Regions from separate parts of the Micromonospora sp. NPDC023869 genome, predicted to be linked through region 2. Evidence: predicted binding sites of a transcription regulator. Region 2 holds the regulator's gene; the other holds the start of a gene.

Evidence for each region. The regulator HspR, encoded in region 2, represses chaperone genes until heat shock. The targets are predictions, from matches to a motif close to TTGAGTNNNNNNNACTCAA.
Region 1: the regulator HspR is predicted to act here: its motif matches at 2,513-2,531, upstream of lon (endopeptidase La).

What each region holds. Positions count from the first base shown of each region.
Region 1 covers NZ_JBVHKD010000016.1:3,330-8,310, reverse strand. Annotated here, with positions in the region: gene lon (endopeptidase La) at 153-2,489, opposite strand; gene ACZ31C_RS29370 (histone-like nucleoid-structuring protein Lsr2) at 2,756-3,100, shown strand; gene ACZ31C_RS29365 (hypothetical protein) at 3,173-4,450, opposite strand; gene ACZ31C_RS29360 (PDDEXK family nuclease) at 4,718-4,981, opposite strand, start outside.
Region 2 covers NZ_JBVHKD010000001.1:856,197-861,177, forward strand. Annotated here, with positions in the region: gene ACZ31C_RS03645 (hypothetical protein) at 30-179, shown strand; gene ACZ31C_RS03650 (cation:proton antiporter) at 187-1,395, shown strand; gene ACZ31C_RS03655 (hypothetical protein) at 1,583-2,011, shown strand; gene ACZ31C_RS03660 (hypothetical protein) at 2,290-2,562, opposite strand; gene ACZ31C_RS03665 (heat shock protein transcriptional repressor HspR) at 2,772-3,209, opposite strand; gene dnaJ (molecular chaperone DnaJ) at 3,238-4,416, opposite strand; gene grpE (nucleotide exchange factor GrpE) at 4,501-4,981, opposite strand, start outside.

The DNA of each region.
Region 1 (4,981 bases), on a different contig from region 2:
CCACCCCGCACGGGATGACGCCAGTCGGCGGTGCCTGGTGTTAGCTCGTGTTAGTAGGGGACCCCTGCTCTACCGCAGGCGTTAACAAGGGCCCCCTCCTTACATGCGTCCTTACGTGCCGCCCTACGTGCCGCCGTGCATGCGCTCATCGTTCAGGCGGCGGCGAGCGCCTCACCGCCCAGCGACGCCGGGTCGATCTCGGCCGGGCGCAGCGCCAGGGCGAGTACGTCGGCGACGTCGGCGAGCGTGTGCACGGTCAGCGCCTCGCGGACCTCGGTGGGCAGGTCGTCGAGGTCCGGCTCGTTACGGGCCGGGATGATCACCTCGGTCAGACCGGCCCGGTGCGCGGCGAGCAGTTTCTGCTTCACCCCGCCGATGGGCAGCACCCGGCCGGAGAGCGTCACCTCGCCGGTCATCCCGAACTCGGGGCGTACCGGTCGGCCGCTGGCCAGTGACGCCAGCGCGGTGACCATGGTGATGCCGGCGCTGGGGCCGTCCTTGGGTACCGCGCCCGCCGGGACGTGCAGGTGGATCCGCCGCCCGGCGAGGGCGTTCGGGTCCAGACCGAGCCGACGGCCGTTGGCGCGCAGGTAGGAGAGCGCGATGTGCGCCGACTCCTTCATCACGTCGCCGAGTTGACCGGTCAGGGTCAGTCCCGGCTCACCGTCCATGCTGGTCGCCTCGATGAACAGCACGTCGCCGCCGGCACCGGTGACCGCCAGCCCGGTGGCCACGCCCGGCACCGCCGTCCGCTCCGCCGACTCCGGCGTGTGCTTGGGTCGGCCGAGGTAGCGGGTCAGGTCGTCGGCGCCGACACGGACCGGCGTCGGGTCGTCGGTGAGGGCCACCGCGACCTTCCGCATGACCTTCGCCAGGGCCCGCTCCAGTTGCCGTACGCCGGCCTCCCGGGTGTACTCCCCCGCGATCCGGGCCAGTGCCGGGGCGTCGACGTCGACCTCGTCGGCGGTCAGTCCGGCCCGCTCCCGCTGCCGGGGCAGCAGGTGGTCCCGGGCGATGGCCACCTTCTCGTCCTCGGTGTAGCCGTCCAGCGTGACCAGTTCCATCCGGTCCAGCAACGGGCCGGGGATGGCCTCCACCACGTTGGCCGTGGCGAGGAACAGCACGTCGGACAGGTCGAGGTCGACCTCCAGGTAGTGGTCACGGAAGGTGTGGTTCTGGGCCGGGTCGAGCACCTCCAGCAGGGCGGCGGCCGGGTCACCGGCGTACCCCACGGAGAGCTTGTCGACCTCGTCGAGCAGCACCACCGGGTTCATCGAGCCGGCCTCGCGCAGCGCCCGCACGATCCGGCCGGGCAGCGCGCCGACGTAGGTGCGCCGGTGGCCCCGGATCTCGGCCTCGTCGCGTACGCCGCCGAGGGAGACCCGGACGAACCTGCGGCCGAGCGCCCGGGCGACGGACTCGCCGAGGCTGGTCTTGCCGACGCCGGGCGGGCCCGCCAGGGCGAGCACCGCACCGGAGCCGCGCCCGCCGACCACACCGAGGTTGCGGTCGGCCCGCCGGTTGCGCACCGCCAGGTACTCCAGGATGCGGTCCTTCACGTCGGCCAGGCCGGCGTGGTCGGCGTCGAGCACGGCCCGCGCCGCCGCCAGGTCGGTGTTGTCCTCGGTACGCGTGCTCCACGGCATCTCCAACACCGTGTCGAGCCAGGTACGGATCCAGCCCGCCTCCGGGGAGGCGTCACTGGCCCGCTCCAGCTTGCCGACCTCGCGCAGTGCCGCCTCGCGGACCTTCTCGGGCAGGTCGGCGGACTCGACGCGGGCCCGGTAGTCGGCGGAGCCCTCCGGGGCGTCCTCGCCGAGTTCCTTGCGGATCGCGGCGAGCTGCTGGCGCAGCAGGAACTCCCGCTGCGACTTCTCCAACCCCTCGCGGACGTCGGAGTTGATCTGTTCGGTGACCTCCTGCTCGGCGAGGTGGTCCTTGACCCAGCCGACGAGCAGTTCCAGCCGGGCGGTGACGTCCGGCGCGGCGAGCAGTTCGGTCTTCTGCGCCAGGGTGAGCCAGGGCGCGTAACCGGCCGAGTCGGCCAGTTCGGAGAGGTCGGTCATCCGCTCCATCGCGTCGATGACCTGCCATGCGCCGCGCTGTTGCAGCACGGAGGTCACCAGGGCGCGGTATTCGCGGGCCAGTTCCCGTGCCTTGCCGGCCGGGGCGGGCTCGTCGATCTCGGTCGCCTCGACCCAGAGCGCCGCGCCGGGCCCGGGTACCCCGGAGCCGATACGGGCGCGGGCGAGGCCGCGGACGACTGCGGCGGGCTCGCCGCTGGGCAGCCGACCGACCTTCTCGATGGTGGCGATCGCGCCGACGGAGCCGTACTCGCCGTCGAGGCGGGGCACGGCGAGCAGCCTGCGGTCGCCGGTGGCGCGGGCCGCGTCGACGGCGGCCTGGGTGGTCGGGTCGAGGGTCACCGGGATGACCATGCCGGGCAGCAGTACCGCGTCGGTCAGTGGGAGTACCGGAAGAGTTGCCATCGAACACCTGCTATCGCATTGAGTTGAGCGTGTCTGACTCAAGTCGACGCGCGCCACCGTTGTTCCACGGTGTGACCCAGCACACGAACCACCCCGACCTTGAGGTGACGCCGACACATCCGTACCGACCGCGGGAACGCCGGGTAATCGGGATTTACGCGCGGCGCAAAACGCGAGAGCCGGCAAGCAGGGGCTTTTGTTGCGCAATTGCCGGGCGATGAGTCAAACTTTGACCACACCCCGCCAGACACAGGGAGTAATCGACGATGGCGAGAAAAGTAATCACGGTGCTGACTGACGACCTCGACGGCGGAAAGGCCGATCGGACGGTCGAGTTCAGCCTGGATGGCGTGAGCTACACCATCGACGTCTCCGACGAGAACGCGGGAGTCCTGCGCAAGGCGCTGGATCCGTTTATCAATGCGGGCCGACGGCTTGGACGCGGCAGCACCGACACCGGTCGCGGTCCGCGTCGGGTCACCGCTGCGGCCCCCGGAATGAACCGCGAGCAGAACCGCGCGATCCGGGAATGGGCAGTCAGCAACGGCTACAAGATTTCCGAGCGGGGTCGTATCCCGGTCGAGGTCGTCGAGGCGTACAAGAACCGCTGAACAGCGGCGTCGCCACACAACGTCGCGGGCCGTCCGGAACCTCGTTCCGGACGGCCCGCGTGTCGTTTCGGGTCAGTTGACCTGGATCCGCACCGCGTCGAAGGCGGGGGTCTGGTTGGCCCGCTCCGACATCGGGATACGGTGCGAGCCGTCACCGGCCCAGACCGCGCACTGCGCGGTGCCGGAGTCCGGCAGACCCGGGATCTGGATGACCACGCTGTCCGGCTGGCGACCGCCGCCGCCGTCCTCGGTGGCCACGAAGAAGGCCGGTACCGGATCCGCCGCCGGCGCCTCGTCGGTGTTGTTCAGCATCCGGCAGGCGGTGTGGAAGTGGCCTCGGGTCAGGCCCTCACCGTTGAGCAGCGAGCTCTCCAGGTAGTAGCCACCCTGACCGGCCGGGAGGAACCGGTCCCGGACCAGGTTGCGGGTGCTGACCCGCAGCGAGAAGCCCTCGTTGCGGTTGATCTGCTGCGGGAACTCGGTGATCAGCAGCGACGGGTTGTTCGCCGCCGAGCCGACCTCGCCGAAGGCGGTGCTGATGCAGCGGTTGCCGTTCTGGAAGCCGTCGTGCGGCTGGAGCTGGCTGTTGTTGCAGTTGTTGGCCAGCACGTCGAGGCCGTTGTTGTTGCCCCCGCCGTTGTTGCCGCCGTTGTTGTTGCCCCCGCCGTTGTTCCCACCGTTGTCGGGGTTGTTGCCGCCGTTGTTCCCACCGTTGTTGTTGTTCACCGGCTGCACCTGGCAGGCGGCCAGACCGGCGAGGCCGCGCGGCCGGGGGCCGAAGCGGTCGATGGAGATGGTGATGCGGTCGAGCGTGGCCCGCCGCTTGCTGGCCAGCGGGTCGAGGATCGCGTTGCGGATGAACGCCTGGCCCTTGTTGCCCTCGGCGGCCAGGCGCTGGTCGGCCTCGGTGATCTGGGTCTGCAGCAGGGCCAGGTTGCGGTCCACCTCGGCGCGGGCCCGGTCGGGCACCTGCGGCAGGCGGCTGACCACGTCGGGACAGGCCACGGCGAAGGCACCGGTGGTCGCGCCACCGTTGCCGCTGCGGGTCTCCTGGCACTCCTCCACGGACTGCTGCCCGTCACCCCAGTGGTTGGTCACCCATCGACCGTTCTGGAACGTACGGGTGGTGGTGGCGCCACGGGCGGTCGGCGCGGTCGCACCCGGGCTGGGCTCCACACACTCGGCCGAGATCGGGCGGGTCTGCTGCTTGTTCGGCCGTCGGTCACCGGCCGACGAGATCTGGGTAACGGCGACGACGCCACCGAAGACGGCGAGCGTGGCACCAACCGCCAGAAGTCGTTTGGTCCGCGTGTTACCTGATGGTCTGCGTGACCGGGTGGACCTGCGCATCGAATTGCTCTCCTTCTCGATCCGGTACCTGACGCGTGACTCGACGGACCGAACGGAATCGTGGTGGCGCGCTCGACGGAGGCCGTTCGAACGCACCGGTGGCACGTCGACAGACGACGATGCCCTTTCCGCACCGTCTCCCGCGCCGCCCGGCGCGGGTTGGGGAGATCCTGTCCATTCCCGGTGAGGTACGGCCCCGCCGTGGCGGGAGTTCAAAAGAAGGTGGACTTTTTTTCGGCGGCCCGGAGCGCACTGCTCCGGGGCAGGTCAGACCTGGTGCAGATGGTCGTAGGCGAAACCGTCCACGAGTTCGTCGCGGCGCTGCCCGAGTCGCCGGATGTCGTCGAGCAGATCGGCACGACCTATCACGTCGGGAGTTTCCGTATCGAGGGTGCGCAGACGCTCACCGACAGCGAGTGCGGCGAGGTCCTCGGCCAGTCGTGCCGGATCGACACCGCAGGAGAACCGGTACGTCCGCAGGACGACCCGTTCCACCAGGAACTCGCCGGGACCCACCTCGACCCAGCTCCA
Region 2 (4,981 bases):
GGCCTCCGTCGCGAGAGTAGCCTGAGCCCGTGCGAGCACGCGTCGAGCAGACCGCTCAACCGGGCACCGGCGTACGCCACGACATGATGACGGAATACGGCCGCCCGCTGGGGGCACTCTCCCGCCGGGACGTCCTCGGCGCGTCCCGGTCGTCCGCCGTGCGCTCACCGGTCGGCTGAGCCTCGGATGCACGACTTCACCAACCTGCTCATCCAGGTCGGCGCGCTGCTGTTCCTGCTCGGGCTGCTCGGTCGGCTCGGCCGACGGATCGGGCTCTCCCCGATCCCGCTCTACCTGCTGGCCGGTCTGGTCCTCGGCCACGGCGGCGTGCTGGAGTTGCACGCCAGCGAGGAGTTCTTCGCGATCGGTGCGGAGATCGGCGTGATCCTGCTGCTGCTGATGCTCGGCCTGGAGTACTCCGCCGACGAACTGGTCGGCAACCTGCGGGCGGCGGCACCGGCAGGGGTGCTCGACGCGGTGCTCAACGCGCTGCCGGGTGCCGCGTTCGCGCTGCTGCTGGGGTGGGGCTGGGTGGCGGCGGTGGTGCTCGGCGGGATCACCTGGATCTCGTCCTCCGGCGTGATCGCCAAGATCCTGTCGGACCTGGGCCGGCTCGGCAACCGGGAGACGCCGGTGGTCCTGTCGGTGCTGGTGGTCGAGGACCTCGCGATGGCGTTCTATCTGCCACTGGTGACCGCGTTGCTGGCCGGGGTCGGGCTGGTCAAGGGTGGGGTCGCGCTCGGCGTCGCGGTGCTGACGGTGGTCGTCGTGCTGGTGGTGGCGCTCCGATACGGGGATCTCGTCTCCCGGGCCATGTCCGCCGACCACCCCGAGTCGCTGCTGCTGGGCGTGCTCGGGCTGACCCTGCTGGTCGCCGGGGTCGCCGCGAAGCTCCAGGTGTCGGCGGCGGTCGGCGCCTTCCTGGTCGGCATCGCGCTCTCCGGGCCGGTGGCCCACCACGCCACCGAGTTGCTGACGCCGTTGCGCGACCTGTTCGCCGCTGTCTTCTTCGTCTTCTTCGGGCTCGCCACCGACCCTCGGCACATTCCGCCGGTGCTGCTGCCCGCAGTCCTGCTCGCCCTGGTCACCATCGCCACCAAGACGCTGACCGGCTACCTGGCCGCGAGACGGGTCGGCATCACCGAGCCGGGACGCTGGCGGGCCGGGTTGACCCTCGTGCCCCGAGGGGAGTTCTCCATCGTCATCGCCGGCCTCGCGGTGAGCGCTGGCACCGTTTCGCCGAAACTGGCCGCTTTGGCCGCCACGTACGTATTGATCACGGTGGTGACCGGTCCGGTGCTGGCCCGACTGCCCGATGCCGCCTGGTTCAAGCGCTGGTCGCGGCGGCGGGCGGCGACGCAGCAAGCCGGGGCGGCAACGCCGGATCGACCATGACCGGTAACGATGCCTTGACTGAAAGTGATCGCAGGCCGTCCGGGCCACCCCAGCCAGGCAACCGATGCCGAATTGCTTTCTGTAGGGGCTACCCGTACTCACGGGTACCGCGTTACCGTTTCGCCCCAGCAGCCGGGGTTCGCGGGGGGCGGACGCCTCGGCGCCGACGCGAACGGAAGGTTGGCCGGTGAGCGTGCAGGAATCAACGTTCCACGGCTTCGCCAACCCCGTCGACCCGAGTCCGGCGGAGTTGCGATCGTGGGCGTACCAGCCCGACTCGGTGCCGTTGACGTCCATGCCACCCGACTGGGACCTGCTGGTCTCCGGCGACCGGCTGGTGATGACGCTGTTCGACCTGGCGATGGACGCGCACTGCCCGGCCCGCCGGTTCGCGCTACACTGCCTCTACATCTATGCCGCCGACGGGATCCGGACGAACTTCCGGGCCCACCCGAAGCGACGCTTCCGCAAGCTGGTCGACCAGGCCGAGCGCAACGGCGACGAGATGATGCGCACCTGGGCGCACAACAGCCGGATGTTGCTGTCCCGGCCGGAGCTGTTCGTGTATCGCGAGTGGTGCGAAGGTGGGTTGGTTCGCGAGGGGCGGCGGCTTTAGGTGCTTGCTGTGGGGGGTGTGGCCCTACCGTTGCTGTGGGGGTGTGGCCCTACCGTGCCCGGCTCCGGGCGGTCAGGCTTGATCCCTGCGCCGGGCACGGTAGGGCCACACCTGACTGGCGGACGTGCCGTCGCCTGCCGGCCTCGGGAGGGTTGACGTCTGTCGGGGGCCGGGCGGGGGTGCCGCTTGCGGTAGGCGAAGTGCCGTTACGTGCGGTGGAACGGGAACGAGAACGGGCCGGGAGCCCCCGTGGCTCCCGGCCCGTACGTTGTGGCCCCTCAGCGGGGTGGGCCGCCGTGTTCTCGGCGGTGCTGGTCGGTCCGCACCCGGCCGGCACCGTGACCGGCTCGGCCCTGGTCCGGGCCGGCGGACCGGCTGCCCGACGGGGCGGGGCCGGTGGACCGGCCGCCCTGGCCGCTGAAACGACCGCTGCGGACCTGGTCGGCGAACCGTCCCTTGGTGATCCGGTCGAATCGCCGTTGGACGTTCTCGGACAACCTGTCGAGCCGGTGTTCCGCCTGCTCGGCCACCTTCTTCGCCGCGTCCGTCATGGCTCCCCCTGCCAGCGCCGAAGTCCGGATTGAGTTGTTTGGACCTGATTTTCAGGGTAACGGAGACGGGCTGGGGACGGGGTGGATTCGGCCGGGTCCTGGCCGCGAACACAAGGTCCCGCCCCTAGCGAACACACGATCCCGCCCCGAGCGCAGACACGAGACGGCCCCGGCGCGGTTGTCACCGCGTCGGGGCCGGATATCGATCGTCAGCGGCCGGGGCTGCGTCGGGGACGCCAGACCACCAGGGCCGTGGAGGTCTGGTTGGTCGGCACCAGGTCGCGCCCGGGGAAGCGGGCCAGCGACTCCAGCTCGGCGATCCGGCGGTACGCGGCCTCCAGCTCGGCCTCCAGGTGGGCGACCCGCTGCTGTGCCTGCTCGAACAGCCGCTCCAGGCCGATGATCCGCTTGATCCCGGCCAGGTTGACGCCGTCGTCCTGGCTGAGCCGCTGCACCTCGCGCAGCAGGACCACGTCCCGCACGCTGTAGCGGCGACCGCCACCGGCCGCCCGGCCGGCCTGCACCAGGCCGAGCCGGTCGTACTGTCGCAACGTCTGCGGGTGCATCCCCGCCATCCGCGCCGCGACCGAGATCATCAGCACCTTGGCCTCGTAGGTGGGGTCATCCGAACCGACGAACCCGTCCATCCCGTTCACCTCCGCACCGCTTCACCCATCATCCGCTCCGACGCACCCGCGCGTCGAGATGTTCTCGCGCCGCCGGCGGGGTCTGCGCGGCGAACGTCTCCAGGGCCGCGCGTGCCTCGTCGGAGACCCGGGCCGGCACCACCACGTCGAGCGTGACGAGCAGGTCCCCGGTCTGGCCGTCCCGGCGGCTGACCCCCTTGCCCCGGGCCCGCAGGATCCGCCCGCTCGGCGTACCCGCCGGCACCCGCAGGGTCACCGCGCCGTCGAGCGTCGGCACCCGCAGGTCGGTGCCGAGCACCGCCTCGGTGAAGGTGATCGGCACGGTCAGCGTGAGGTCGTCCCCGGAGCGCCCGAACAGCTCGTCCGGCCGCACCTTGACGTGCACGAACAGGTCTCCCGCCGGGCCGCCGCGCTCGCCCGGCTCGCCCCGGCCCGCCAGCCGGATCCGCTGCCCGTCGGCCACTCCGGCCGGGAAACGGACGTTGAGCGTACGGGCCTTGGTGACGCCGCCCGTGCCCTGGCACTCCGGGCACTTCTCGTCCACCACGGTCCCGGCGCCCTGACAGTTGCGGCAGGGCTCGGCGAGGCTGAACGCACCCTGGTTGCGGTGGTTCACCCCGGCACCGTGGCAGACCTGGCAGGTCCTCGGCACCGTGCCCGGCTTCGCACCGTTGCCGTGGCAGGTGTCGCAGACCCCCGGTGCCCGCAACGTCAGCGGCAGGGTCACCCCCCGGACCGCGTCGTCGAAGTCGAGCGCCACCTCGGTCTCGATGTCGCGTCCCCGGGCCGGGCCGGTAGCGCCTGCACCACCCGCGCCGCCCGAGAAGATCGAGCTGAACAGGTCCGAGATGCCGCCACCGGCGAACCGGCCACCGCTGGCCGACTGCGCGTTGCCGAACAGGTCGGAGACGTCGAACGGCATGCCCCCGGGCTGGCCACCCGGGCGGGCACCGCGCCGGAACGCGCCGGAGCCGAACAGCGAGCGCATCTCGTCGTACTCGCGGCGTTTGGCGTCGTCACCGAGCACCGCGTACGCCTCGGAGACCGACTTGAAGCGCTCCTCGGCCTTGGGGTCGCCGGGGTTGTGGTCCGGGTGCGACTCGCGGGCGAGCTTGCGGTACACCTTCTTGATCTCGTCAGCGGAGGCGGTCTTCGCCACGCCCAGGACCGCGTAGTAGTCCTTCTCGATCCAGTCCTTGGAACTCACCGTCCACCTCCTCCCCACCTCCGGCTCCGGGCCGTCCCGCCCGCCGGAGTTCGGCGGGTGGAACGGCCCGGTCACCGTCGTGCACTATTCCGGGTCGGCGACCGCGACCATCGCGGGCCGCAACAGCCGCTCACCGATCTGGTAGCCCCGACGCATCACCTGCACGCAGGTGGGCTCGGTGACGTCGGCCGAGGTCTGGTGCGCCACGGCCTCGTGCAGCGTCGGGTCGAACGGGTCGCCCTGCTCGCCGAACGGGGTCAGCCCGAACTTGCCCAGCGCGGTGGTGAGTTGCTCGGCCACCGATCCGAACGGACCGACCAGGTCGCCGTGTTCCCGGGCCCGGTCCAGGTCGTCCAGGATCGGCAGCAGCGCGGCCAGCACCGAGCCGGTCGCCTGCTCGGTGACCAGACCACGGTCCCGCTCGACCCGCTTGCGGTAGTTGGCGTACTCGGCGGTCACCCGTTGCAGGTCCCGAGTGCGCTCCTCCAGGTCGGCGCGGAGCGCCTCCACCTCGGCACCGAGCCCGCGACCGGCCGCCTCGGACGGCTGCCCGACCGGCTTGGCC